DNA from 2 places in the Filifactor alocis ATCC 35896 genome. Region 2 is predicted to be linked to the other one. Evidence: a T-box and tRNA genes for the amino acid it is inferred to sense, from the RefSeq annotation. Region 2 holds a T-box; the other holds one or more tRNA genes.
What was found. The T-box of region 2 lies ahead of alaS (alanine--tRNA ligase). A T-box ahead of a tRNA ligase gene usually reads a tRNA of that ligase, here a tRNA-Ala.

Region 1 (14,955 bases), 730 kb from region 2:
CTGTTTAGTTTTGAAGGTTCAACCTTCAAAAGAAGAAAAAGACATATTGCAAGCATTTTTGAGGAAACTCCAAGAAGTTACCAAAAAGCGAAGCAATAGAATTGTACCTTGAAAACTGCATAACATCTAAGAAATTACAGAGAAAGCGCGAGACGATAGAAAGAAAAACAAACGAAATCGAGAGAAAAACTCAAGAGTAACAGTATGAAAATACAAGTACTTGCGAAGTATTTTTTCGTAAATTCGAGGAAAGCAAGCGAAAGAGGAAAGAGCATATACAAATATGTGATTGACGAAAGAGCGTAGCTTGACAAAGAAGAACGGAAAAAGACAAAGCAAGAGAAGGTTTTTTTGAAACGTCGTAAGAGTGTGAAACACTGTAATTTCACCGAAAGCAAAAGAGAACAGACAAAAGCCATTCAAAGCGAGCGAAAGCAAGCAGAGAATAACAAGTTTTCGAAAGTAAAAACATTTACGAGATATTTTTTCGTAAATTCGAGGCGGATGATGAGGAGAGAGGGAGTGTATATAAATACATGACCGATAGACGAAGAAATCCAACAAAGAAGAACGGAAAAATATAAAGTAAGACGCGATCAAGTAAAAAAGAGCATATGGCGAATGCCTAGGCGCTAGGAGCCGAAGAAGGACGTGGTAAGCTGCGAAAAGCTACGGGGAAGTGCAAGCAACTAAAGAGCCGTAGATATCCGAATGAGGAAACTCATACAGGTTAACATCTGTATATTCCATAATGAATCCATAGTTATGGGAGGGGAACCCGGAGAACTGAAACATCTAAGTACCCGGAGGAAGAGAAAGAAACATCGATTTCGTCAGTAGCGGCGAGCGAAAGCGAAAGAGCCCAAACCTAAGTGGGAAACCACATAGGGGTCGACACTCAGAAAGCATTGAAGAACTTAGTCGAATATGCCTGGAAAGGCAAACCAAAGAAGAGTAAAAGTCCCGTAGACGAAAAGAGAAACAAGCAAGAGTGATCAAGAGTACCACAGGACACGAGAAACCCGGTGGGAAGACGGGGGGACCACCCCCCAAGGCTAAATACTACCAAGCGACCGATAGAGAACAGTACCGTGAGGGAAAGGTGAAAAGAACCCCGGGAGGGGAGTGAAAAAGAACCTGAAACCATATGCTTACAAACTGTAGGAGCAAGCAATTGCAAGTGACTGCGTACTTTTTGTAGAACGGGCCAACGAGTTGCGATATGATGCAAGGTTAAATACTTAAGGTATGGAGCCGAAGCGAAAGCGAGTCTTAAGAGGGCAAGAGTACCATATTGCAGACCCGAAACCGGGCGACCTATCCATGTCCAGATTGAAGTTTCCGTAACAGGGAATGGAGGATCGAACCCACGTACGTTGAAAAGTGCGGGGATGAGGTGTGGATAGCGGTGAAATTCCAATCGAGCCCGGAGATAGCTGGTTCTCTCCGAAATAGCTTTAGGGCTAGCGTTTTGCAAGATATATATGGAGGTAAAGCACTGACTGTCCAATGGGTCTTTTAGATTACTGAGGATTATCAAACTAAGAATGCCATATATAGCGCAAAGCAGTCAGACTATGAGTGATAAGGTCCATAGTCGAGAGGGAAAGAGCCCAGACCAACAGCTAAGGTCCCAAAATATATGTTAAGTGGGAAAGGATGTGAGATTGCATAGACAACCAGGATGTTGGCTTAGAAGCAGCCATACATTTAAAGAGTGCGTAATAGCTCACTGGTCGAGTGATCCTGCGCCGAAAATTACCGGGGCTAAAACATAATACCGAAGCTTTGGATTATACTGTAGAGTATAGTGGTAGGAGAGCATCGTATACAGTAAGAAGCAGAATCGAAAGAAAAAGTGGACCGTATACGAGAGAGAATGTTGGCATGAGTAGCGAGAGGAAGGTGAGAATCCTTCCGGCCGAAAACCTAAGGTTTCCTGAGGAAGGTTCGTCCGCTCAGGGTAAGTCGGGACCTAAGCCAAGGCCGAAAGGCGTAGGTGATGGACAACGGGTAATAAATCCCGTACCACCGTAGTTGAATGAGCGAAGGGGGGACGCAGGAGGATGACCGGAGCACGCCGTTGGTAGAGCGTGTCCAAGCAGAAAGCGAGTAAGACCAGGCAAATCCGGTAATACAATCGTAATCTGTGATGGGGAGTGAAAATAAAGTAGCGAAGCCGAATCATTCAAACTGCCAGGAAAAGCCTCTAGCAAGACCAAGGTGCCCGTACCGCAAACCGACACAGGTAGGTGAGGAGAGAATCCTAAGGCCAGCGAGAGAACTGTTGTTAAGGAACTCGGCAAAATAACCCCGTAACCTAGGGAGAAGGGGAGCCTGCGAGAGCAGGCCGCAGAGAATAGGCCCAAGCGACTGTTTACCAAAAACATAGGTTTCTGCAAAACTGCAAAGTGAAGTATAGGAGCTGACGCCTGCCCGGTGCTGGAAGGTTAAGGGGAAGACTTAGAGCAATCGAAGGTTCGAACTTAAGCCCCAGTAAACGGCGGCCGTAACTATAACGGTCCTAAGGTAGCGAAATTCCTTGTCGGGTAAGTTCCGACCCGCACGAAAGGCGTAACGATTTGGGCACTGTCTCAACAACAGACTCGGTGAAATTGTAGTGCCGGTGAAGATGCCGGACACCTGCGACAGGACGGAAAGACCCCATGGAGCTTTACTGCAGCTTAGCATTGGATTTAGGTAACAGATGTACAGGATAGGTGGGAGACTTAGAGTATAGGGCGTCAGCCTTGTAGGAGTCATCGTTGGGATACCACCCTTGTGTTGCTTGAATTCTAACTAGAATCATTGAATCATGATATAGGACACTGCTTGGCAGGCAGTTTGACTGGGGCGGTCGCCTCCCAAAGAGTAACGGAGGCGTCCAAAGGTTCCCTCATCACGGACGGAAATCGTGAGAAGAGTGCAAAGGCAAAAGGGAGCTTGATTGCGAGACAAACAGGTCGAGCAAGGACGAAAGTCGGGCTTAGTGATCCGGTGGTAGAAAGTGGAATTGCCATCGCTCAACGGATAAAAGCTACCCTGGGGATAACAGGCTTATCTCCCCCAAGAGTCCACATCGACGGGGAGGTTTGGCACCTCGATGTCGGCTCATCACATCCTGGGGCTGTAGCAGGTCCCAAGGGTTGGGCTGTTCGCCCATTAAAGTGGTACGCGAGCTGGGTTCAGAACGTCGTGAGACAGTTCGGTCCCTATCCGTCGCAGGCGCAGGAAATTTGAGAGGAGCTGTCCTTAGTACGAGAGGACCGGGATGGACACACCACTGGTGCACCAGTTGTACTGCCAAGTGCACAGCTGGGTAGCTATGTGTGGGAAGGATAAGTGCTGAAGGCATCTAAGCACGAAGCCAGCCTCAAGATAAGATTTCCCATTCGAGAGAAGTAAGATTCCATGAAGACTACATGGTAGATAGGCTCAAAGTGGAAGTGCAGTAATGTATGAAGCGAAAGAGTACTAATCAATCGAGGACTTGATCCGAAGGTAGAAGATGTTATGCAGTTTTGATGGTACAATCCATCAAGTAAGAATATATGATAGAAATGGGGGCATAGCTCAGTTGGGAGAGCACCTGCCTTGCAAGCAGGGGGTCAGGAGTTCGAATCTCCTTGTCTCCACCAATTTTAGTCTTAACAAAAATTACTGCAAGTATGTAGTAAGACAGTTTTGCAAGTATTTTCGAGCAAATTCAAGGCGGATGATGAGGAAAGAGGGAGTGTATATGAGATACAGGACCGATTGACGAAGAAATCCAACAAAGAAGTTGCCGAAAAGCGAAGCAAAAGAAAAGAATATGGTTACAATAGAGAAAGAGATACACCTGTTCCCATCCCGAACACAGAAGTTAAGCCTTTCATCGCTGATGATACTTGGGGTGCAGACCCCCGGGAAAGTAAGTCGTAGCCAATTCCAGTGGCCCCTTGGTCAAGCGGTTAAGACACCGCCCTTTCACGGCGGTAACAGGGGTTCGAATCCCCTAGGGGTCACCAAAGAAAAAGAAAATAGAGAAACATAGTTATTGAATGGGATCATAGCTCAGCTGGGAGAGCACCTGCCTTACAAGCAGGGGGTCATAGGTTCGAGCCCTATTGGTCCCACCATTTGTGGCTCGGTAGTTCAGTTGGTTAGAATGCCAGCCTGTCACGCTGGAGGTCGAGGGTTCGAGTCCCTTTCGAGTCGCCATCTTTATTTTCGAAAAGGTATTTTATATGCTGGCATGGCTCAACGGTAGAGCAGCTGATTTGTAATCAGCAGGTTGTAGGTTCGATTCCTATTGCCAGCTCCATGTTTACAGAGGAGGAGTTCCCGAGTGGCCAAAGGGGGCAGACTGTAAATCTGTTAGCTACGCTTTCAGTGGTTCGAATCCACTCTCCTCCACCAAAAAAACTCTTGACAACATAAGAAAAGATGATATAATAGTATTGTTCTTGATAAAGATACCGTGCGGGTGTAGCTCAGTGGTAGAGCCCCGGCCTTCCAAGCCGGTTGCGAGGGTTCGATCCCCTTCACCCGCTCCAGTGAAAAGTTGATTTTAGGACCTATTAGCTCAGTCGGCAGAGCACCTGACTTTTAATCAGGGTGTCCCGCGTTCGAGTCGCGGATAGGTCACCATTCAAAGTCTTTTTAGGACTCATTAGCTCAGTTGGTAGAGCACCTGACTCTTAATCAGGGTGTCCAGGGTTCGAGCCCCTGATGGGTCACCAACATTCAGCTTTTTAGAGTTATGATTGGAGAAGTACTCAAGTGGCTGAAGAGGCTCCCCTGCTAAGGGAGTAGGTCTGTTAAAGGACGCGAGGGTTCAAATCCCTCCTTCTCCGCCAGTATTTTTAATTTCGAGGTGTAGCGCAGTTTGGTAGCGCATCTGGTTTGGGACCAGAGGGCCGGGGGTTCGAGTCCCTCCACCTCGACCATTTTATGGGCTTATAGCTCAGCAGGTTAGAGCGCACGCCTGATAAGCGTGAGGTCGCAAGTTCGAGTCTTGCTAAGCCCACCAGTACATAAAAGATACTACGGAAATAGTATCTTTTCACTTTTTTGTAAATACTATCATAGGGGCGTAGTTCAGTGGTAGAACGTCGGTCTCCAAAACCGAATGCCGTGGGTTCAAATCCTGCCGCCCCTGCCAGTAAAACCTTTTTGAGACGTTATTTTAATGTTTCGGGAAGGTTCTTTTTTATTTTTTTAACTGTGGTACAATGAAAGAATAAAGCATTTTATTTGGGCAGTTAAGAGGAGGAAAATATATGAGTATTTATAAGAAGATTTCAATAGCATTGCTTATGATATCAATGATAATATTGTTTGTAGCTTGTAGGAATCATGTTAAGTTGAACAATAAGGAAGAGGTGTTTTTTCCAAAAGGTGATAATGGATATCCACAAAATAATATTGTTATGATAAATGGAAAACAGTACCTGTTGAAACATATAGAATCTGCCATGAACAATTCTCATGTGATACATGAAATAGACTTAGAATTAAGTGAGGAAACGGAGGGGATGGTGGAGGTTATTCTTCCGCAGAATATTCCAATCAATTTTTGGAGCATAGGGGTTAATGAAGAGATTGATTTTATTTCATATCACAAGATTGATTATCCAATAGAAGACAAGGATATTGTAGAAGGTGTTTCAGCAACATTACAAAAATTTTGTTTTATTGTGCCACTGGAGAAAGATACAAGTATATCCTTTAAGTGGTCAAATGTGAATGAAATTGAAAAGTCTTTCAATGATAGGGATGAGAATTATTTATTTAAGATAAAAATATTCCGTTAAATTATTGTTTTATGTTTTGACAACATTTTATACAATTAGTCTTCCAAGCGATATCGTTTTAGGAATACATTTTTTTAGCTTTGAATGCTATACATTAAATATTGACATCATAGTATATTATGCTTTCATTTGAATTTCTGATAATAGAAAATAATAGGATATGAAATTATTGTTTTTCTAGATTGTTTTGAGCATATAGCATATAGAGTTATGAAATGAAATTCTGTTTAACTGAAATTGAAAGGTACTTGAGATATAAATGGATGAATGATGTTATTGAGTTAGAAAACTTAGATATTATTTATACGAATAAAAAACCATTCTTTTGGGTAATCCAAGAGAATGGTTTTTTATGTATCATAATCTTTTATTGTACATTAAATGTTTCCGGATTTTTTTCTGTTGTAATATTGATGATGTTGCTGTTATCAACAGGGGCACCTGTTTTTGTGATAAATTCTTGGATAACGTCATCCGGATCTTCTGAAACGATTTTTTTGAAGTCTTCAAAATTAATTGTACCGGAAATGTTGTATCTTGGTAGTTCCAGTTTGTTAGACTGTCTGGTCACTCTACCCGGACGAACGGTAACTGCCATTCTTACACCAATATTTTTTAGTACCTGCTTTATATTGTCGTTATATGAACCGTAAGGATAAGAAAATGCATAAGGCGAACAATCTAACATCGCAAGTGTAGTGGACGCTTTGGATAAGTCTGCATAGACATCATTATAATCTTTTGTAATAAGGGCAGACTTTTTATCAGTTGTCAGATAATGGGTGTTATAAGTATGTGATTGAAACTCGAACACGTCTTTCATTGCTTTCATTTCGTCTGCACTACAGTGCGGTAAACGAGAGGAATTTGTATATTCAGATAAGGTTCCGATATTTTCTACGATTGGAAATTGTGTTGCTCTCATATGGTATTTTTTTAGAATAGGGTAGGCAATTTCATAGTTGCTGCGGTACCCGTCATCCATTGTGATAACAACTGTTTTTGCAGGAAGTTGAATTTTTCCGTCTAAAAAATCTTCTAATTGATTTAGATGAATAGTGGTGTATCCGTGTTCGTATAAGTAGTTCATTTGACGCTCAAAATTTGCTTGTGACACGGTCGGTGAATTAACATCATTTCCTGTTGTGAAATGGTGATACATTAAAATCGGAATTCCTGTATGATTCACATTAGCAAAAGATAGCTGTGGAATCATAAGAAAAAAGACGGTGAACAGTAGTAAAAATTTGCGTTTCATGATAAGTAAATCCTCCTAAATATAAAGATAAGTTCAAACAAGTCTCTTGTATAATTTATGAAAACAGAAATTTTGTTTGTGTGACAGAGTCTTGTTGTTTTTGTAAGAAAGAATGAATTATCCGTTGTTTTTTAAAGATAGTTCATCTATCAACAAGTCTCATTATATCATATACTTAATTGTTACTACATTACAATTATGTCACAATTACCGTATGATAAAACAACACAAAAGAAAACCCCTTACTTTTGATATTGAAAGTAGGGGGTTGATGTTTCACTTAGTAACTGATTCTTCTTCCACAAGTAAAATTTCTGCGTGAGCTCAAACTATCGATTTTGACATGAGAACCGGGGTGTGGTGCATGAATGAATTGGTCGTTTCCGATGTAGATTCCGACGTGACCCGGGAAACAAACCAAATCACCGGCTTTTAGATTGGAACGAGATACCCTTTCACCGACACGAGCTTGTTCATAAGAAGTTCTTGGTAGATAGATTCCTTTTTTTCTAAACACATAGGAAGTAAAACCGCTACAGTCAAATCCACGCGGAGTGGTACCACCCCACACATACGGAGTTCCCAAATAGTTGCATGCGGTTGCAACGATACCGGAAACCTTAGGTTTTGTTCCATATTCTATAATTTTAGGTTTTGCCGATACAAGAACTTTTTGATAGATAACATCTTGTGAAACAATTTCACCATTTATCATTTTTACTTTTCGTTGGACTTCTTTTTTTCCGGGAGTACCTTCTGATACTACTTTAGAGCGACCTTCTGTCATAGACGGATTTTTTCTTTTTTCTACGGAAGGTTCAATTTCAACGACACCGGTTTCTTCGTAAGATACCTGAACATCTACCAACGGTTTTGTGGAAGTTTTTTTGTTATGTTTCAGACTTCCTCTTACTAAGTTGGAACGAGTGGCAGATGCAAGATAATTAGGCTGATTTAATGAATTCAGTGCAATATGTTCATCGTATACCATATCAACCGGAACCAACTCTTCTCCGATGATGTTTACATCTTGAACGAACTCTACGGTAGCGTTTTTCTTGATATTAAGATAAGGCTCTTTTACTTTGTTCAATACTTTCTCTGCTGTCTCTTTGGAATCGACCGCCATGACAAAAGCAGTATTTGATTTAATAAGATAAGCGGGCTTGTATACATCGATGCAATCAATTACATTATGTTGTAATTGTTCGTCGGAAGTAAGCTCTACTCCGGCAAGTCTTCCTTTTTTATGAGATAGTTCCAATTCATATTCAATGTTGCCACCCCATTCTTCCTTTAAGATGGAATCTACTTGTGCTGACAACTGTCTGATATCATTTTTATGTTTTACAAATCCAACAGGACTTCCGTTTGCGGTAATTTGATATCCAAATCCCGGTTGATAAATCATTAAAAATCCGGACAATACTATGGATACGGCAATAGTGAACAACAGAGCCGGATTTCGATAGAGCAATGCTATCGTTTTTTTATAATCAAAATTCATTCGAACATCCTCCATACGATGTTATTTTATATTTCTTATTCTTACTGTATTATATTATACCATAAAAATAATAAAATAATAGGAATATGTTACAATAAAGTTACAAAACCACAAAGCGGAATTTGAACAAAAATAGTAAAACGGCATAAAATAAATAGTTACATAGTATTTTTCAAAAATGTGAAATACAAAAGTTTTACAAATTTTACATAAATAAATAAGAGATATCCGGTAACAAAAGAGTCTTGGTTTGAATTGTGAAGAGTTGTATATCCGGTAAGTTGTGAGGGTTGAAAAAAAAAGAAATAATGATATAATAACGGAGGAGAGGATGAATCTCGATAGAAAAGGGAGAAGTGGTAAAAAATGGACAACCGAATAAAAAAAATGGTTTGGAATATTGTTATCGCAGCACTATGTGTTGTGGTGGTGAGTGGAATTATTATTTTGAAACCTTGGCAACAAGAAGAGCAACCGATTAAAGAAAATTTGCTTTCTCTTGGGATACAGGAACAACGAGACGGAATTGAAGAAGCTTTAGAGCATCAATACCCAAATTTGAAAGATGTAAAAGTAGAGCAAGGTGCATATTCTTTGGACTTGTACAACATGACTGTAGAAGAAGGAAGATGTCACTTTGAAGCAAAAGTAACATTTCCGGAGGAAAAGAAGGATTCTCCTAAAGCAATAGCAAATGAAGAACAACAACCATCTACCTCATCTCAAGAACAAGGGAATGGTATAGGTGCAGCGCCTGTTTCACAAAATATAGAAACAAAATCGCCGGTTCGTATGAAGGGAGCTTATTTTAAAGTATTTTTGGTAGATTCGTTAGATTTTAACAAACGCAAAGAAATATCCGCTTCTTATGAGGCAGTTCCGACAAAAGAAGAAAATGTTGTAGTGTATAAATTGGATGGAATTTTGACATCGGATGATTTGAAATTTCTTATTCGTAAAAATCAAAAATTAGTCATACAATCTTCTTTTTATGACAGTGATATGGACAATCTTGTGGACTATGAAGGAATCTCCCAATATCCACATCATCCGTTCAAAGATGTGATGCTTGATGTATCGGAAGAAAATTGGAAGATATCCGTGCACTATCCAATCAATCAAGAGATACCGACAGAATACGGCTCTATTATTGTAGATGAATTGATAGTAGGACCGAGTCAGATGATATTGACAACAAGAAATGCGTTAGAAAAAGGATATTCTCTGAAGGCTTTTGAGGGCGGAAAACTGATTGCATCAAACGGAAAAATCTATGGTCTGCAACGAAGCTATGCTTTTGAAGGTTCTCCCGAAGGGAAAATGCATTTTTATTTTAATCCTTCAAATTACTTTGAAGTGGATCAACAAAAAGAATATACCTTCCAATTTGACAATATTGTATTGAATGATAATCGTGAAGACAAGCTTGTGTTATCAAAACAAGGAGCATATCCTCAAGTGCATCGTATCTTAGGTCAGGAAGTTGTGATAGAGAGTTTTAAATATGAAGAAGCAAGCGGGATGTTAGAGTTGGATATGATATACAATCCGGAATTGATATCTTTAGATATGTATATGGCAGAGAGCAGTTCAAGAGTTTTTTCACCTCCTGTATTGCAAGAAACGACACGGATCAATCCAAAGTCAAGAGAGAAAGAAGTCGTGCAAACAACCATTCTGCCTGCGAAACTGAAGTTCCATGTACAAAATAAAAATGAATATACTTTGTTAATCAATCACAATGACTTCTACGTGAACAAAAGTGGAGAATTAAAGATTAAAGGGCAGTAGAATGACATATATGATTCAAAATCGGTGGAAGTGTTCACCGATTTTTTGACTATTTCTTCACTATGATTTTTATATAAAATTCTGATTAAATTGACACAATTTTGAATTTGAAATAATCCTTATGTGTAAGCTTGTTCTCATTGGAGCAAGTACAAGTAGAGGGACAGAGTTATTAAATTTTGAACAGGAACTTACAATTATGATATAGGGCAATTGAAACAAGCAATAGTATCACTTTGATTAAAATATGGGGTGGGAATAGAGAAACCGAAACAACAGCAATAAAAATATAGAGAATCGTGTAAATTTCCGTATCGAGTGGGTATACACTAAAGTAATAGAAAAAGAGGGGGAAGATGGATGAGATATTCAGGAATAGTATATAGACCGCCAAGTGAAGGAAGAAGTTTGATTGTGCAAGCAACAATAGGATGTTCTCACAACAAATGTACTTTCTGTGATATGTATAAAGATAAGGTATTTCAAGTGCGTAAGGTGGAAGATATTTTGCAAGATTTTAGGGAAGCGAGGAGCTATTATCCTTATGTGAGAAGAATCTTTTTGGCAGACGGAGATGCCTTGATTATGAAAACAGAACAGTTGGTTCAAATTTTGGAGCATATTCAAGAGAACTTTCCGGAATGTGAGAGAGTAGCTGTCTATGCTTCTCCGTACAGTATCAAGAGCAAAACTGTAGAGGAATTGAAATTATTGCATCAAAAGGGATTAGGAATCGGATATATCGGTTTGGAATCCGGTAGCGACAGGATTTTGAAAAAAATCAACAAAAATGTTACCTCTGCAGAAACCATTGAATGTGGATTGAAGTTAAAAGAGGCAGGCATCGCTGTTTCTGTGACTGCAATTTCCGGGTTGGGCGGAATCGAATATTGGAGAGAACACGCAGTTGAAACAGGAAAGGCGTTTTCTGCAATGAATCCTGAGTATATTGGATTATTAACCTTGTTTATGAGAGGGGACACTCCGCTAAAAAAAGAGTTTGAAGAAGGAAAATTTCATATTTTGACACCGGAAGAAATTATGATGGAATCGATGCTGATGTTACAAAATATTGATTCTCCGGGAACAATTTTGAGAAGTAATCATGTTTCCAACTATGTCAACTTGTACGGAACATTGAACCAAGACAGAGAAAAAATGATTCAATTGTTACAGAATGCAATGGATGAATGTAATTTCAGACCGGAGTATTTTAGAACTTTATAAAAAAGCTGATTTTATGTTGAAAAATCGCAAGATTAGGATGACCGAAACAAAAACAAGAACGTGTCTGTTGAGTGGGAGGGTGATCCTATTTTTGTGAAAAAAGAAAATAGATTGATAAGTTGAGATTACTGTGAAGGAGAATAGTATGAATCTATATGAACAGTTGGCAAAAGAGTTTGGATTAAAGAAGAAACAGGTTGAAGGAGCAATTCATCTGATTGATGAAGGCAATACCATTCCTTTTATTGCACGATACCGAAAAGAAGCGACGGGAGAAATGTCGGATGAAGTATTGCGTGATTTTTATGACAGATTGAAATATCTTAGAAATTTGGAAGATAGAAAACAGCAGGTCAAAGCTTCAATTGAAGAACAGAACAGGTTGACACCTGAGATTATCTCCGCTTTGCAAGAGGCAAAAACTTTGGTGGAGGTAGAGGATATCTATGAACCTTACAAGAAAAAAAGAAAGACAAGAGCATCCGTTGCGATTGAAAAAGGATTGGAGCCGCTTTCCTATGTGATTCGATTGGGAGAAGAAAATCTGCTTCAGCAAGCACAAAATTTTGTAAATGAAGAAAATGAAGTGTTGACAGCGGAAGATGCGTTGCAAGGTGCGATGGATATTGTAGCACAACAGCTGTCAGAGGATTTTGAACGAAAAAAGAAAATCAGGAACATTGTGTTTTCAACTACAAAGATTGAGACTTCCCGAAAGAAAAGTGCTGAAGAAAAAGAGGGATATTTAACTTATTCCATGTACTTTGAGTATAACGAAACAGCAAAAGACATTCCTCCGCATCGTATTTTGGCAATCAATCGTGGAGAAAAAGAAGATATCTTGAAAGTAAAGTATTTGCATGAAGAACAAAACATAAAGTCCGTGTTGATGGAAGATATTGTGCATACCGAACACAATGAAGATTGTTTGAACCGGATTGTAGAGGATGCTCTGAAACGATTGATTCTTCCGTCATTGGAGAGAGAACTTCGTTCTACTATGACAGAAACAGCGGAAGAAAGAGCAATTGAGGTATTCGGTCAGAATTTAAAAGATTTGCTACTACAAGGAACCTTGCCGAATGTCACGATTTTGGGTTGGGACCCCGCATTTCGAACAGGTTGTAAAATTGCAGTCATTGATTGCACCGGAAAAGTATTGGATACGGCAACCATCTATCCGACCGCTCCACAGAACAAAGTAGAAGAGAGTAAAAAGGTAATTTTGAATCTGATTGACCGCCATCAAATTGATGTGATTGCGATTGGAAACGGAACAGCATCGAGAGAATCGGAAGAGATAGTAAGAGAGATTATCAAAGAGAGCAAACGAGAAGTACACCATATTATTGTCAATGAGGCGGGAGCTTCTGTTTATTCGGCATCCAAGTTAGGGACAGAGGAGTTTCCGGATATGAATGTGTCATTGAGAGGAGCTGTTTCCATTGCGAGGAGATTGGCAGATCCTTTGGCGGAACTGGTTAAAATTTCCCCCGAACATATCGGAGTCGGACAATATCAACATGATGTCAACCAAGGAAGACTGTTAGAGGTTTTGAAAGGTGTAGTAGAAAATGCTGTAAATACGGTTGGAATTGATTTGAACACAGCCTCTTCCTCATTGTTGGGATATGTTTCCGGAATTACACCTTCTATTGCCAAAAACATTATCGAGTATCGAGAAACAAACGGTGCATTTCGTAACCGTAAAGAGCTTTTGAAAGTAAAACGATTGGGGGCATCTTCCTTTGAACAATGTGCAGGATTTCTTCGTATCAAGGACGGTACGGAAGTTTTGGACAACACTTTGGTGCATCCTGAGAGTTATGATAAGGCATATGGAGTGTTGTATTCTCTGCATATCGCTTCAGATGAATTAGATACTGACAGTGCAGAGACTTCCGAAGAATTTGAAAAAATTGATTTTCCACAATTAGCTACGCAGTTGGAAGTGGGAATACCAACCTTGAAAGATATTGTGTCAGAACTCAAGAAACCGGGACGAGATATTCGACCAAAAAGGAATCCGGTTGAGTTTTTGTCAGAAATTATGACCTTGGATGATTTGAAAGAAGATATGGTATTGACAGGAACTGTTCGTAATGTATTGGATTTTGGAGCTTTTGTAGATATCGGACTCAAGAGCGACGGCTTGGTTCACATCTCTGAGCTAAGCGATAAATATGTAAAACATCCCCTGGATATCGTGAGAATCGGGGATATTGTAACCGTTCGTGTGATCAAGATTGATCGAGAGAGAGGCAAAGTCGGACTTTCTATGAAACAATTGCCACAACACTAAATATTCAGAATAATAAAAACCTCTAAATTTTGGTTAATTGTAAAATGAAAATGAACTAAAAAAATTCCATAGAAAATCACGTTTGGTATAATTGAATCACCACAAAACAAAAAAACCAAAGGTGATGACTATGGAATATAATAATACTACAGCAAATTCAAGAAAAAATAAACATTTAAACGATTTCGAAAGAGGACAAATTCAACTTCTGCATAATAAAGGATATTCAGCATACAAAATAGCAAAAGAACTTCGTAGAGCATCCAACACCATAAGAAATGAGTTAAAAAGAGGTACAGTAACTCAAATAAAAGGAATACATGATGTACAAGTATATTATCCGGATACAGGTAAGTTAGTATATGAGAAGAATCGAAAAAATTGCAAAAAGAAATTTAAAGCCTTGAAATGTAGCAAATATTTAGACTTTGTAAAGCAAAAGTTTAATGAAGAAAAATGGTCGTTAGATGCAATTTGTGGATATGCAAAGTTAAATAAGCTATATGAAGGTCAAAGAGTCTGCACCAAGACATTATACAATTATGTAGATATAGGTCTAATAGGAATAAAATCTATTGATTTGCCCTTAAGAGTGAAAAGAAAACCGGCTAAAAAACGAGTAAAAGAAAACAAAAGAAAACTTGGAAAAAGTATAGAAGAAAGACCGCAAGAAATAGAAACAAGAAAAACATTTGGAAATTGGGAAATAGATACAGTAATACCAAAGAAAAACAAAGAAGAAGCATCATTAATAACCATAACAGAAAGAAAAAGTCGAATGGAACTAATCTTAAAATTAAACAGAAGAAAAGCATCCATAGTAAATGAAACATTAAAGAACACATTGAACAGATTGAAGGAACCACAAAAAATATTTAGAAGCATAACAAGTGATAACGGCTTAGAGTTTGCGAAATTATGTGAACTTGAAAAAACATATATAGGAAACATCTATTACTGTCATCCCAATAATCCCCAGGAAAGAGGAACAAATGAAAAGCACAATAGCCTAATCAGAAGATTTCTACCGAAAGGAAAATCATTAAATGATTATGAAGAAGAACACTATATAAAG
Region 2 (14,955 bases):
AAAAATAGCTCGAATCGCTACTTCGGTTTTCCCATAACCTACATCTCCACACAAAAGGCGATCCATTACTCGACTACTCTCCATATCCCTCTTAACTTCTTCTATCGCCTTCAGTTGATCGTCTGTTTCTTCATAAGGAAATGCATCTTCAAACTCCCTCTGCCATACTGTATCTTCTTGAAAAGAGTATCCTTTTTCATTCTCACGAACCGCATACAATTCTACTAAATCCTGTGCAATTGCCTCAACTGCTTTTTTTGTTCTTGCTTTAGACTTTTTCCAATCAGAAGATCCTAATTTACTTAATTTATATGCTTGCTCTGCAGAATTCCCAATAAAACTTTGCACTTTATCCATCTGTTCCAACGGAACATATAAGGAATCGCCACCAAAGTATGCAATCTTAATATAATCTTTTTTGATTCCATCAAATTCTCTTTGCTCTATTTCTATAAATTGTCCAACACCATAAGTCTCATGAACAACATAATCACCTTTTTTTAATTGTATGAAATTTTCAATTTTCTTACTATCATACTTTTTACCGATTTTTCGACTCTGTTTTTTCTTTCGATTTTGAAAAATATCATTTCCTGTATAAAAAGCTACTTTTGCATCCGTAAACAGAAATCCTTTTTCCAAATAGCAAGAATGCATCACCACTGCACCATTTTCAAAATATGTTGTTCTCTCTTGTAATAAAATGGGATGAATCCCTGAATCAAGCAACTTCTGATAAATATTTGAAAAACTATTTTCATTACAATCTAAAATAAAAATAATATAGTCTTCTTTTATTAAATATAACAGTTCTTCTACAAATTCGTTTAAACGTCCTTGAAATTGAATACTGCTACGTGTATCTGAATGTACCAGAGCCTTAGGTTTAAAATATGTCAATTTTTTAGGAAAATAAGAATGTAACAAAAGAGCTCTGTCACTTAATTGCCTTTCAACAACAGCCGTTCCCCACAACAAATTTCCACAAGACTTCAAAGTCTCTCTTTTTTCCAAACTGATTTTGAATGACTCGGAAAACTCATCCTGAATATTCTCAATACGCTCCAACACACGATTACTGTCAACCATTATTACTAAAATGTCTTCATCACAATATTCTAATAAACTAACTGATTCTTTCCCGTACAACAAGTCAACATATTTCTCCATTCCCTCAAAATAAACAGAGTCATTCAACATCCTCACTTCATCTGACAAAGGATCATTCAAATCCTCTTCATGTGGTATCTTAAATTCTACACTGTCAGGATACAGCAAAGATGCTGCCGGATAAATTACTGCTCTTTTCTCGTTTTCTAATGACTTCTGACTAAAAACATCAAATGTTCGAATGGAATCAATCTCATCATCAAAAAATTCTATCCTATAGGGATTTGTCATAGAAGGAGAATATATATCAACAATTCCTCCTCGAATCGAAAACTGCCCTACACCCTCTACTTTGTATTCTCTTGTATATCCCAAAGAGACCAGCTTATGACAAAGCTCTTCCCTATCACAAATTTGACCTAAAGAAACAGAATATATACTTTCCTTAAACCTTTTCGGCGGCATATACTTTCGATTCAATTCTTCTCCGGACACTAAAAGGATATCATATTCTCCATATAACAAAGATGCCATTGTTCGAATATTCTCCGAGTCTTTTTCATGGTCTTTTGCATCTATATGATAAAATCGAATTGACTCGGTATCTATTGTAACAACATTCAAATTCATTTTTTCAAATGCTTCTTTGCAATCATTTACTTCCTTTTTGCTTGATACCACGAACACTATTTTTTTTCTTAATTTTTCAACTAAGTATGCCGTATGCAAAATTCGTTGTTCTGTTAAAAACCCATCCACAGAAATCGGAAATTGCCCTTTAGAAATCGCTGTGTCAATTTTTAAAAAAGGTGCAAGAAATTCTAAATTTTTTACCAATTGTTTCATCCCACATCACCCTATCCATTGTACCTCGTCATCGCTAATTCAATCCCGTCTTTCATTAAACATTCTATCGCATCTGCACATCGTTCAATTGAATCTGCAACAGATGGAATTTCTTCTTTCAAAAAATTCCCCAAAACATAATCAGCAAGATTTCCTCTCCTGTTTTCTCCGGAGATTCCTACTCTAAATCTTGGAAAATCATCATATCCCAATAAATAAATAATATTTCTCATTCCATTGTGTGTTCCGGAGCTTCCTTTTTTACGAATACGAAGTTTTCCAACTTCCAAATCAATATCATCATAAATAACAATCAATTTATCATGGTCTACCTTATAAAAAGACATAAGTTCTCTTACAGATTCTCCACTAAGATTCATAAATGTTTGCGGTTTTACCAAAACAACTTTTTCTGTTCCAATTCTACCTTCTCCGACAGATGCTTTGAATTTCAGTTTATTTGGAATAATCCCGGTTCTTCTGGATAATTCATCTATTGTCAAAAAACCGATATTATGTCTTGTTCTCTCATATTTTTTCCCCGGATTACCGAGCCCTACAATAATATACATACATCCTCCAATTCACGCCAAAAGGAGTCTATGTCAATAGACTCCTTATTTCATTTCTCTATACTCCAACAATCTTTATTGCTTCTTCCACAATCAACCGGATTCTATCTTGTTGGTTCACAAAATGCAAATATCCCAACAATGTCTCAAATCCTGTCGCATAACGATATTCCATCGGTGATGCGTTCTTAGGAATCATGGAATGTTGATTCCTTCCTTTTTTTACCCAACTCCACTCTTCTTCCGTCAAAAAATCCATTTCATGTAATTTTTGGACAACATTTGCTTGGCTGCTTGCTTTTGCAAAAGAAACAGCCTTTCTATGCACAGCATGTATTTTCATGGTAGGAAATTTGCGAATAACATAATCTCTGATTGCAAATTCATAAACACAATCTCCCATGAAAGCAAGTACAATCGGATTGACAGAATGCAAAGGAAACAACTCTTTTTCTAATCTATTTTCTTCCATGTAGTACCCTGCCTTGTATCTAAAACTTCTACTCCCATATCATGCAATTGTCCTCTGATGCGATCTGCTTCAGCAAAATTCTTCTCTTTCTTAGCGAGACTTCTCTGTTCTATCAATTCATTGATCTTATCTTCATCAAAACCGTCACTTTTTTTCTTTTGAATAATATTCAACACATTTGTCAATTCACAGAAGATATTCATGCATTCCTGTAAATACTCTTTGGAACTTTTTTCACTTACTGTTGTATTGATAAATTTTGACAGTTCAAAAATAGCTGAAATACCGTCTGCAGTATTCAAATCGTCATCCATCGCTTCAATAAACAACTCTCGATAAGAAGGCAATTTAGACACAAATTCTTTTTCATCTTCCTTTATCATACCCTGTGCCTGTTCTAACAAAAACTCAACTTTGTGTTTTGTATTGTACAATCTTTCCATTCCCGATTTTGCTGCATCTAACAAATCTTGGCTGAAGTTTACCGGATTGCGATATTGTGCACTTAATAAAAAGAAACGAACTATTTCCAAATCAATCACTTCAGAAATTTCTCTTACTGTGAAAAAGTTATTCAATGACTTACTCATCTTTTGATTGTTGATATTGATGTATCCGTTATGCAACCAATAGTGTGCAAATTCTTTCCCAGAACGCCCTTCACTTTGAGCAATCTCATTTTCATGATGAGGGAATATCAAATCCTGACCTCCTGAATGAATATCAATTGTATCTCCCAAATACTTTCGACTCATAACAGAACACTCAATGTGCCATCCCGGTCTTCCTTCACCCCAAGGAGATATCCAACCTATTTCTCCCTCTTTTTTCTTCTTCCAAAGTGCAAAATCAGAAGGACTTTTTTTTCTATCGTCTACATCAATTCTGGCTCCGGCATTTAACTCTTCCATATTTTGTCGTGACAGCTTCCCATATCCATCAAAACTTTTGGTATCATAATAAACATCACCATCTATCTCATAGGCATGCCCTTTTTGAATCAGTTCTTCTATAAACTCAATAATATCCTCAATACATTCCGTTACTCTTGGATGAACGCTTGCTCTTCTAATTCCCAATCCATCTGCATCAACAAAGTACTCTTTGATATATTTGTCTGCTACCTCCAAAGGCGAAATACCTTCTTCATTCGCACGATTGATGATTTTATCATCTACATCCGTAAAATTCTGAACAAAAGTAACTTCATATCCTCTGTACTCTAAATAATTTCTCAATGTATCAAAAATAATAAACGGTCTTGCATTCCCGATATGGAAATAATTATATACTGTCGGCCCGCAAGAATACATTTTTACCTTATTCTTTTCAATCGGTACAAACTCATCTTTTCTTCGAGTTAATGTATTATAAAAACGCATAAAACAAACGCCCCCCTGTTTTTTTCTTTATTATAGACTACTTATGTTTTTTTTACAACAAAGGTCATTTTAATAACAAACCCTAACTGTTTGCATATTTTTACTTTACAACATCATGTAAATATTCATATTTCATATTCAATGGTTTCCCCTTTGTAATAATAGCGCTCCCTAAACAAATTTCTCCATCATAGAAAACAGCAAATTGTCCGGGAGTAATAGAACGAACAGGCTCATCATACACTACTCTTACTCCCTCGTCTTGATGTTCATATACTGTTACCGGAATATCTTTTTGTCGATATCGAAACTTGGCAGTTCCTCTAAATGGAAATTGCGGTTTTTCTGTAATCCACACAACATCTTCTCCCAACAACTCTGTTGTATACAATGACGGATGTTGTTCCCCTTGTGCGACATACAAAATATTCTTCTTCAAATCTTTTCCTGCTACAAACCAAGGTTCTCCACTCCCAACACCGCCAATTCCGATTCCTTTACGCTGACCAATTGTGTAATGAATCAAACCGGTATGTTCACCTATCTTTTTTCCATCCACTGTTAATATAAGACCCGGATTTGTTTTCAAAAACTGATCCAAAAACTTATCAAAATTTCTTTCTCCGATAAAACAAACTCCTGTCGAATCTTTTTTTGTTGCTGTATATAGACGGTATTTTTCTGCAAGTTCTCTTACTTCCGATTTTTCTAAATCAGCAATCGGAAAAATAGTTTTAGAAAGAGCCTCTTCCGTAATACGAGACAAAAAATAACTTTGATCTTTATTGGCGTCTTTTCCTCTTCTTAGATAATATCTTCCGTTTTTTTTCAGCACTCCGGCATAATGCCCCATTGCAATATAGTCTGCTTCTAATTTCAGCGCATAATCCAAAAACGCATTGAATTTAATTTCCTGATTGCACATTACATCCGGATTAGGAGTTCTTCCGTGTTCATATTCATTCAAAAAATAAGAAAATACTCTATCCCAATACTCCTTTTCAAAATTAACTGTATAAAAAGGAATCTCAAGTTGCCCTGCCACTCTCATCACATCTTCATAATCCTGTGTTGCTGTACAAACTCCGCCTTCATCCTTTTCATCCCAATTTTTCATAAAAAGTCCTACCACTTCATACCCTTGTTGTTTCAAGAGCAGGGCGGAAACGGAAGAGTCCACTCCTCCGCTCATACCTAAAATGACTTTTTTTGCCACAATATACTCCATTTCTATTTCTATACTTTAAATATCACTTTCATCTACTTTATCTGTCATGATAAATTTTGATATTACAATAATTGAGCGATTAACACATCCTTTGCCACATTCAGTGCATCTTTGATTTTACTTACATCTTTGCCGCCTGCTTGTGCCATATTGGCTTTTCCGCCACCGCCACCTTTTGCGATTTTTGCCACTTCCCTTAAAAGATTTCCGCAATGTGCTCCTTTTTCTACCGCATTTTTTCCTGCCATTGCAATAAAATTAATTTTTTCATCCTTCTTAGAAGCAAGCACCACCACAAGAGTATCGTCCTTATCTACCAAACTTTGAGCTATATTTCTCAAATCGTCTGAATCAACATTTTCAAACTCATTTGTTAATAATTTTAAATCACTAACATCTATGCAGTGAGACATAATATTATCCATATTTTCTTGCAAAATGGTATTTTTAAGTTGAGCAATTTCTTTTTTCGCTTCCTTTAATTCCACAATCTGATGTTCCACTCTTTCAGATAATTGATCCTGTTTTGTCTTCATTTTTTCAGATAAATCTTCCAAAAGACCTTCTTGCTTTTTCAAAACTTCATATACTTTCATTCCTGTAACAGCTTCGATTCTTCTCACTCCGGACGCAACTCCTGATTCTGAAACAATCTTAAACATTCCGATTTCAGAGGTGTTGCTCACATGTGTTCCGCCACAAAGCTCAACAGAATAATCGCCCATAGATACTACACGAACTGTTTGACCGTATTTTTCTCCAAAAAGCGCCATTGCTCCCTTTTCTTTCGCTTTCTCAATTGCCATTTCTTGACAAGTAACTTCCAAATAAGAATAGATTGCTCCGTTAACTGCCAGCTCTACTTTTTGAAGTTCTTCTTTTGTCATTGCTTCAAAGTGAGTAAAATCAAATCTCACACGCTCAGGTGTTACAAAAGAACCGGCCTGAGTGACATGATTACCCAATACTGTACGAAGGGCTTTGTGCAAAAGGTGAGTTGCTGAATGGTTTCTCATTGTTTCGTTTCTACGAGATTCATTAATTTCAGCAATCATACTGTCTCCAACAGAAATTTCTCCTTCAATCACTTCTCCGATATGCATAATAACATCATTATTACCTTTTTTTGTCTGGATAACAGAAACTTTTCCTCTTTGACTCTCTAAAATTCCGATATCCCCCACTTGACCGCCACTTTCTGCATAAAACGGTGTTCTGTTCAAAATAAAGATAGCTTTATCTCCCTTTTTCGCTGTTTGAATCAACGCATCCTCTTGAACAATACTGATAATACTTGCTTCTTCTGTAAAACTTGTATATCCCTCAAAAACAGTAGGCTCTAAATCCAATGAGATGTTCTCTTTCTTCCATCCTTCGTTATCACTGTCTTTTCTGGCACTTCTTGCTCGATTACGTTGTTTTTCCATTTCTTCATAGAAGCCTTCTTCCTCTACAGAAAAACCTTCCTCTGTCAAAATCTCTTTTGTCAAATCAAATGGAAATCCAAATGTATCATAAAGACGAAATGCCTTTTCAGGGCTCATCATCGTTTCATTAGTATCTTTCATACGATTCATCTCTTCTCTCAAAATTTCTAACCCTTGATAAATCGTCTCTTCAAACTTGTCTTCCTCTACCTTAATCACCTTGTAAATATATTCTTGTTTTTCCTTTAATTCCGGATATGCATCTGCATTAATTTCAATCACTTTTGACATTAATTCATGCAAAAACGGTCTATCCATCCCCAATAATTTTCCATGTCTTGCAGCTCTACGAAGAAGTCTGCGAAGAACGTATCCTCTTCCTTCATTAGATGGAATAACACCGTCTCCAATCAAGAAAGTTACTGCACGAATATGGTCTGTAATAATACGAATACTGATATCCTTTTTACTATCTTCACGATATTTCACATGTAATAACTCTTCAATCTTTCGAATAATATCCTGCATGGTATCAATATCAAAGATACTATCCACACCTTGCAACATACAAGCTACACGCTCCAATCCCATTCCTGTATCAATATTCGGATGAGGCAATGGAGTCAAAGTCTTATCTTCTTCCTTATTAAATTGAGTAAATACCAAGTTCCAAAATTCCAAGAAACGGTCGCAGTCGCATCCAGGTTTGCAGTGCTCATCATCACAACCGAATTCTGCTCCTCTATCGATGTAAATTTCCGAACAAGGACCACACGGACCTGTTCCTGTTCCTATTTCCCAAAAATTATCCTCTTTTCCTAATCTTACAATCCTATCTTCCGAAACACCGATTTTATCTCTCCAAATATTGTATGCTTCGTCATCTTCCTCGTATACAGTTACCCATAACAACTCCGGACTGATTTCCAAAACAGTGGTAACAAATTCCCACGCCCACGCAATCGCTTCATTTTTAAAGTAATTGCCAAAAGAAAAATTTCCTAACATTTCAAAAAAAGTCGCGTGGCGAGCTGTAATTCCTACATTTTCAATATCTCCCGTGCGAATACATTTTTGACAGGTAGACATTCTGTTCTTTGGCGGTTTTTCAATTCCCATAAAATAATTCTTCAGCGGAGCCATGCCGGCATTGATAAGTAACAAACTGTTATCGTTAATTGGAACCAAAGGAAAACTTGGACTCACATAGTGATCTTTACTTGCAAAAAAATCCAAATAACTTTTTCTAATCTCATTGACAGACTTAAATTTTAACTTCATTTTCTCTACCCCTCTTTTTTCAAAATACAATCCTTCTATAAATTGATGATAAGCAGTTATGTTAGATGTGACTCTAAACAACCACAATAGTTCACATCAATTCTTTTCATATAATAAGAGACAACCACCATTAAAACTATCATTTCAAACAATTTTACTGCTAATAAAATAAAAACACCCCTATGCCATCTCGTTTATGACATAAGGGCGACTCATCATCACGGTACCACCTTACTCTAATTTGAAATCAAACTTTTTCAAATTATCTTATTAGAACCGATAACGAGATTCCACACCGTTTTCCATTACGAAAATTCTCAAGGAGAGCTTCTCTTTATCACCGGCAAAAGCTTTCACCAACCGCTTCTTCTCTAAATGCAAGTAAAATAAAGATACTAATTCCTGTCACCGATAAATTATCCTATTCTCCACAAATCTTTCTTTTTATTATAGAAAATGAATTACAAAAAGTCAAATAAATTTTTCATAGAACATCTCAATATAAATTCGTTCTTAAATTGCAACGTTAATTATAAAATGAAATTACACTAATATTTTCAGCATCAATCTCAATCCGTCTGAAATTGATTTCTTGACATATATGTTCTTGACATATATGGATGTAACAATCTTTCATTAAAATAATTCAAAAACAGGAATACTTGCTTCAAGACAGTTCATATTCCTGTTTTCAATTATTTTAATAGTTATTTGTTCTCACTAACTATCCACGGAAAATATAGCCTAAATGAATGTAAAATTCAATTGTCTTCAATAACATAAAAAATATATTTGTCACAATAAACCATCTATAGGCTCCATGGATCAGTTCTTTTTTTCTTATATCTTTTATCTTTACTACTATTACATAGAAACTCGAAAAATACATGATACATACAATCCAACAATATAATTTCTCAAATGAAGAAGATAGTATAGTGTCCGTAATTCCACAACAACGATATAAATAAAAATAATCACTCCATTCATAATTTTGTAAATATGAAAAACGTTCCTCAATAAACACTATTGTGGACTGTATTTGTATGCTTAAAAATATTACAGTTAATATATCAACAAAGTGTATTACTTTATTCTTCATTCTCTTAACCCTCATATGCTAAACGCTGCATCTAATTCAATCAAAAAATCCACCGTCTTAAATATAACAAAACATATATTTATCACAATAAACCATCTGTAAGTTCCACTAATAAGTTCTTTTTTCCATAAATCTATCAACTTTACTGTTATTACATAAAAACTAGAAATATAAACAATAAATACCAATAAATTATAGATAAAATCATATGATGATCTTCGTATCATATCTGATATACCACTAATAGAATACATCCACATATAATCATACCATGGAGAATTTTGCACATACAAACAATTTCCTTTGATAAAAACAATTTCCGATTGTAATATTATCATTAAAATTATTACAGTTAATATATCAACAAAGTGTATTACTTTATTTTTCATTCTCTTAACCTCATATACCCATTGCAGCAGTCCAGAACACATCAAATTCTACTATTTTAGCACAAATAAAAGCTATATTAACAAAAAGAAGAGCTCTATGCATTCCATACATCGTTTCTTTTTTGTACATACATATCATCTTTATCACTATTACATAGAGATTTAGACAAAATACTATGAACAAAAATTGATAATATATAAACTCACTTCGAAAAGAATCATACACTAAAGTACTTAAACCATACGAATTATAATATATAAAAAATTTGTTCCATGAATAGTAGTGTAAATATGAATAATCTTCAAAAATAAAAACAACAGTAGATTGTATTTGTATTGCAAAAAGTATTACCGTAAGTATATCTATAGCTAAGATTATTTTTCTTTTCATTCTACTACCCCTTTCCATTCTCCCACAAATCGAATTCTGGCTCTCAGTGCATCAAGATTTTTTTCATACCTCTTCTCATTATCGCCATGTTTTTCCCCATCTCTCGGCAAATCATTTCTCGATACATTTCCATAATTGTCATAAGGACGAATATCATATAACCAATGACTTGCTCCATCTGTAGATATTTTCCCTTTTGCATAATACATTCCGCTAAAGTTATAGGTTCCCATATTCTTCGGATCTGTTTTTTCGGTACAAGCTTTTCCCTTATTTTTGTTTTTGTTATTACTTCCGTAATAGTTGATATACACTCCTTCGTTCCTGCCGTTTTTGGAGATAAATTTCAGATTGTATGAACCCGTTTCGGAAAAGGATGTCGGACACATATGATATCCGGAACTTCCTACCTTCAGCAACACCCAATTACTGCTTTGGGAATTTAACTGTTGCAGTGTTGTCGGAATTCTGTTCAAATTATTTCTAAAATAATGAACTTTTTCTGTTACACTTCCTGAATGTTTTACATAACTATTGAATTTACTACAATATTCATCCCGGTATTTATCCCAATCTTTTTTCCAGTAGTCTTCTCGAAACTTACCCTTTGTATTCACTTTTCTCTCTTTTAAGAAGGTACAATAGTCTTTTATGAAAATAATTCAAAAACAGGAACACTTGCTTCAAGATAGGTCATATTCCTGTTTTTAATTATTTTAATAGTTACTTGTTCTCATTAATTATGCATGCGTGATAGTGATTAAATAAATGTAATATTCAATTGTCTTCAATAACACAAAAAGTATATTTGTCACAATAAACCATTTGCAAGCTCCATGGATCAGTTCTTTTTTTCTTATATCTTTTATCTTTACTACTATTACATAGAAACTCAAAAAATATATGATAAATACAATCCAAATATATACTTGATCATATGATGACCTGCGTATCATATCCGATATACCAAATATACTATATAAATCAAAATAATCATCCCATGTGAAATTTTGCAAATATGAGGAACTTTCCATAATAAAAACAATAGTAGATTCTAACTGTATCATTAAAAGTATAATACTTAATATATCAACAACGAATAGGAAACCCTTTTTTTTATTGATAGTATTATTTTTCATTCATCTATTCCTTTCCATTCTCTTGTAAATTGAATTCTAGCCCGCCTTACATCAACATTATACTCATACCTTGTTTCATTATCTTTACGCTTTTCTCCATCTCTCGGCAAATCATTTTTCGATACATTTCCATAATTGTCATAAGGATGGATATCATATAACCAATGACTTGCTCCATCTGTAGATATTTTTCCTTTTGCATAATACATTCCACTAAAGTTATAGGTTCCCATATTCTTCGGATCTGTTTTTTCGGTACAAGCTTTTCCCTTATTTTTGTTTTTGTTATTACTTCCGTAATAGTTGATATAGACTCCTTCGTTCCTGCCGTTTTTGGAGATAAATTTCAGATTGTATGAACCCGTTTCGGAAAAGGATGTCGGACACATATGATATCCGGAACTTCCTACCTTCAGCAACACCCAATTACTGCTTTGGGAATTTAACTGTTGCAGTGTTGTCGGAATTCTGTTCAAATTATTTCTAAAATAATGAACTTTTTCTGTTACACTTCCTGAACGTTTTACATAACTATTGAATTTACTACAATATTCATCCCGGTATTTATCCCAATCTCTTTTCCAATAGTCTTCTCGAAACTTACCCTTTGTATCCACTTTTCTCTCTTTTAAGAAGGTATAATAGTCTTTTATGAAAATAATTCAAAAACAGGAACACTTGCTTCAAGATAGGTCATATTCCTGTTTTCAATTATTTTAATGGTTACTTGTTCTCACTAACTATCCACGGAAAATATAGCCTAAATGAATGTAAAATTCAATTGTCTTCAATAACATAAAAAATATATTTGTCACAATAAACCATAGATAACATCCATGGATCAGTTCTTTTTTTCTTATATCTTTTATCTTCTTCTATTACATATAAACTAAAAAAAACATGTGATGCACAGAATCCAAATATATGCTTGGTCATATGATGACCCGCTTATCATGTCAAATATTCCACTAAGCGTATAAAGTGACAAAAAATCGTCTCATGTATAATTTTGTAACTTTTAAAAACTCTTCAACAAACACTATTGTATACTGTATTTGGATGCTTAAAAATATCACAGTTAGGGTATCTACAAGCAGCATCACTTTCTTCTTCATTCTCTTAACCCTCATATGCTAAACGCTGCATCTAATTCAATCAAAATTTCAATAATCTTCCATAGAACAAAACAGATATTTATCACAATAAACCATCGATAAATTCCATGGATCAGTTCTTTTTTCCATATATCTTTTGTCTTCACTGTTATTACATAGATATTCCAAAAAAATGTGATAAATAAAGTCAATATATATATATAAATAAATGAAGAATGATATATAGTATATGATATTCCGTATAAACTGTAGATAGAAAGATAGTCAGTCCATGTTAAATCGTGTGAATATGAAAGACTATGCACAAAGTACACAACTAAAGATTGTAACTGTATCATTAACAGTATAACAGTCAATATATCAAAAAAAATAATTTTTGTCTTTCTATTCTTCATTCTTTTATTCCTTTCCACTGTTTTTCAAACTTGTTTCTGGAATTTTTAGCATCGTAATTATCATTGTACCTATTCGCATTAGAATTACTCATTTGTTCAAATAAATTCGGCAAATCATTTTTTGATACGTTTCCATAGCTGTAATAAGGCACCATATCTAATTCAAAATGATCTTTTTGCTTCTTTGGATGCTTTTCCTTTTGCATAATACATTCCGCTAAAGTTATAGGTTCCCATATTCTTCGGATCTGTTTTTTCGGTACAAGCTTTTCCTTTGTTTTTATTCTTATCTCCATAATAATTGATATAGACTCCTTCATTCCTGCCATTTTTGGAGATAAACTTCAGATTGTATGAACCTGTTCCGGAAAAGGTTGTCGGACACATATGATATCCGAAACTTCCTACCTGTAGCAACACCCAATTACTGCTTTGGGAATTTAACTGTTGCAGTGTTGTCGGAATTCTGTTCAAATTATTTCTAAAATAATGAACTTTTTCTGTTACACTTCCTGAATGTTTCACATAACTATTGAATTTACTACAATATTCATCCCGGTATTTATCCCAATCTCTTTTCCAATAGTCTTCTCGAAACTTACCCTTTGTATTCACTTTTCTCTCTTTTAAGAAGGTACAATAGTCTTTCATTAAAATAATTCAAAAACAGGAACACTTGCTTCAAGATAGGTCATATTCCTGTTTTTAATTATTTTAATAGTTACTTGTTCTCATTAATTATGCATGCGTGATAGTGATTAAATAAATGTAATATTCAATTGTCTTCAATAACACAAAAAGTATATTTGTCACAATAAACCATCTGCAAGCTCCATGGATCAGTTCTTTTTTTCTTATATCTTTTATCTTTACTACTATTACATAGAAACTCAAAAAATATATGATAAATACAATCCAACAATATAATTTCTCAAATGAAGAAGATAGTATAGTGTCCGTAATTCCACAACAACGATATAAATAAAAATAATCACTCCATTCATAATTTTGTAATCTATCCCATTTTTCCATAGTAAACATGAGTTTAGATTGAATGTCTATCACCAATAGTATTACAGTTAATATATCAACAAAGTGTATTACTTTATTTTTCATTCTCTTAACCTCATATACCAAATTCTCTATCTAAATGAATCAAAAACTCTAATGTTTTAAATACAACAAAACAGATATTTATCACAATAAACCATCGATAAACCCTATGGATAAGTTCTTTTTTCCATAAATCTATCAATTTCACTACTATTACATAAAAACTGGCAAAATACACAACAAATACAGTTCCATGATAAATATACTCATATGATGATCTTCGTATCATATCTAACATTCCACAAACAGAATAACACAAAATACAACTGTCCCATGAATAATTCTGCAAATATATAAAATTTTCTTTAACAAAAATAATCCATGATTGTAATCCTATCATTAAAATTATTACAGTTAATATATCAACAAAGTGTATTACTTTATTTTTCATTCTCTCTTAACCTCATATACCCATTGCAGCAGTCCAGAACATATCAAATTCTACTATTTTAGCACAAATAAAAGCTATATTAACAAAAAGAAGAGCTCTATACATTCCATACATCGTTTCTTTTTTGTACATACATATCATCTTTATCACTATTACATAGAGATTTAGACAAAATACTATGAACAAAAATTGATAATATATTAACTCACTTTGAAAAGAATACCCCAAACTGCTCAAACCATATGAGCGATAAAATATAAAAAACTCATTCCAAAAATAGTTCTGTAAATATGAATACTCTTCAAAAATAAAAACAACAGTAGATTGTATTTGTATTGCAAAAAGTATTGCCGTAAGTATATCTATAGCTAAGATTATTTTTCTTTTCATTCTACCATCCCTTTCCATTCTCTCACGAATCGAGTTCTGGCTCTCAGTGCATCATAATTTTTTTATATCTTCCTTTATTCTTGTCGTTCGTTTCCTCATCTCCAGGCAAATCATTTCTTGATACATTTCCATAGTTGTAATAAGGCAACATATCTAATTGAAAATGATCTTTTGCTTCTTTGGATGCTTTTCCTTTTGCATAATACATTCCG

Region 1: it encodes a tRNA-Ala, which carries the amino acid that the T-box ahead of alaS (alanine--tRNA ligase) is inferred to sense. The anticodon was not compared.

What each region holds. Positions count from the first base shown of each region.
Region 1 is NC_016630.1:1,129,619-1,144,573, reverse strand. Features, by position in the region: rRNA gene HMPREF0389_RS05025 (23S ribosomal RNA) at 595-3,498, shown strand; tRNA gene HMPREF0389_RS05020 (tRNA-Ala) at 3,563-3,638, shown strand; rRNA gene rrf (5S ribosomal RNA) at 3,811-3,927, shown strand; tRNA gene HMPREF0389_RS05010 (tRNA-Glu) at 3,933-4,007, shown strand; tRNA gene HMPREF0389_RS05005 (tRNA-Val) at 4,043-4,118, shown strand; tRNA gene HMPREF0389_RS05000 (tRNA-Asp) at 4,124-4,200, shown strand; tRNA gene HMPREF0389_RS04995 (tRNA-Thr) at 4,229-4,303, shown strand; tRNA gene HMPREF0389_RS04990 (tRNA-Tyr) at 4,314-4,398, shown strand; tRNA gene HMPREF0389_RS04985 (tRNA-Gly) at 4,462-4,535, shown strand; tRNA gene HMPREF0389_RS04980 (tRNA-Lys) at 4,554-4,629, shown strand; tRNA gene HMPREF0389_RS04975 (tRNA-Lys) at 4,646-4,721, shown strand; tRNA gene HMPREF0389_RS04970 (tRNA-Ser) at 4,748-4,838, shown strand; tRNA gene HMPREF0389_RS04965 (tRNA-Pro) at 4,852-4,928, shown strand; tRNA gene HMPREF0389_RS04960 (tRNA-Ile) at 4,935-5,011, shown strand; tRNA gene HMPREF0389_RS04955 (tRNA-Trp) at 5,069-5,143, shown strand; gene HMPREF0389_RS04950 (hypothetical protein) at 5,262-5,795, shown strand; gene HMPREF0389_RS08735 (polysaccharide deacetylase family protein) at 6,163-7,053, opposite strand; gene HMPREF0389_RS04940 (C40 family peptidase) at 7,334-8,560, opposite strand; gene HMPREF0389_RS04935 (hypothetical protein) at 8,927-10,351, shown strand; gene HMPREF0389_RS04930 (radical SAM protein) at 10,712-11,578, shown strand; gene HMPREF0389_RS04925 (Tex family protein) at 11,724-13,880, shown strand; gene HMPREF0389_RS04920 (IS30 family transposase) at 14,011-14,955, shown strand, end outside.
Region 2 is NC_016630.1:403,892-418,846, forward strand. Features, by position in the region: gene mfd (transcription-repair coupling factor) at 1-1,956, opposite strand, end outside; gene pth (aminoacyl-tRNA hydrolase) at 1,968-2,528, opposite strand; gene HMPREF0389_RS01795 (Mini-ribonuclease 3) at 2,587-3,000, opposite strand; gene cysS (cysteine--tRNA ligase) at 2,982-4,382, opposite strand; gene mnmA (tRNA 2-thiouridine(34) synthase MnmA) at 4,483-5,598, opposite strand; gene alaS (alanine--tRNA ligase) at 5,673-8,318, opposite strand; T-box leader at 8,519-8,736, opposite strand; gene HMPREF0389_RS01820 (hypothetical protein) at 9,432-9,809, opposite strand; gene HMPREF0389_RS01830 (hypothetical protein) at 10,197-10,817, opposite strand; gene HMPREF0389_RS01840 (hypothetical protein) at 11,336-11,956, opposite strand; gene HMPREF0389_RS09160 (hypothetical protein) at 12,846-13,055, opposite strand; gene HMPREF0389_RS01855 (hypothetical protein) at 13,012-13,464, opposite strand; gene HMPREF0389_RS01865 (hypothetical protein) at 13,976-14,353, opposite strand; gene HMPREF0389_RS01870 (hypothetical protein) at 14,366-14,743, opposite strand; gene HMPREF0389_RS09165 (InlB B-repeat-containing protein) at 14,787-14,955, opposite strand, start outside.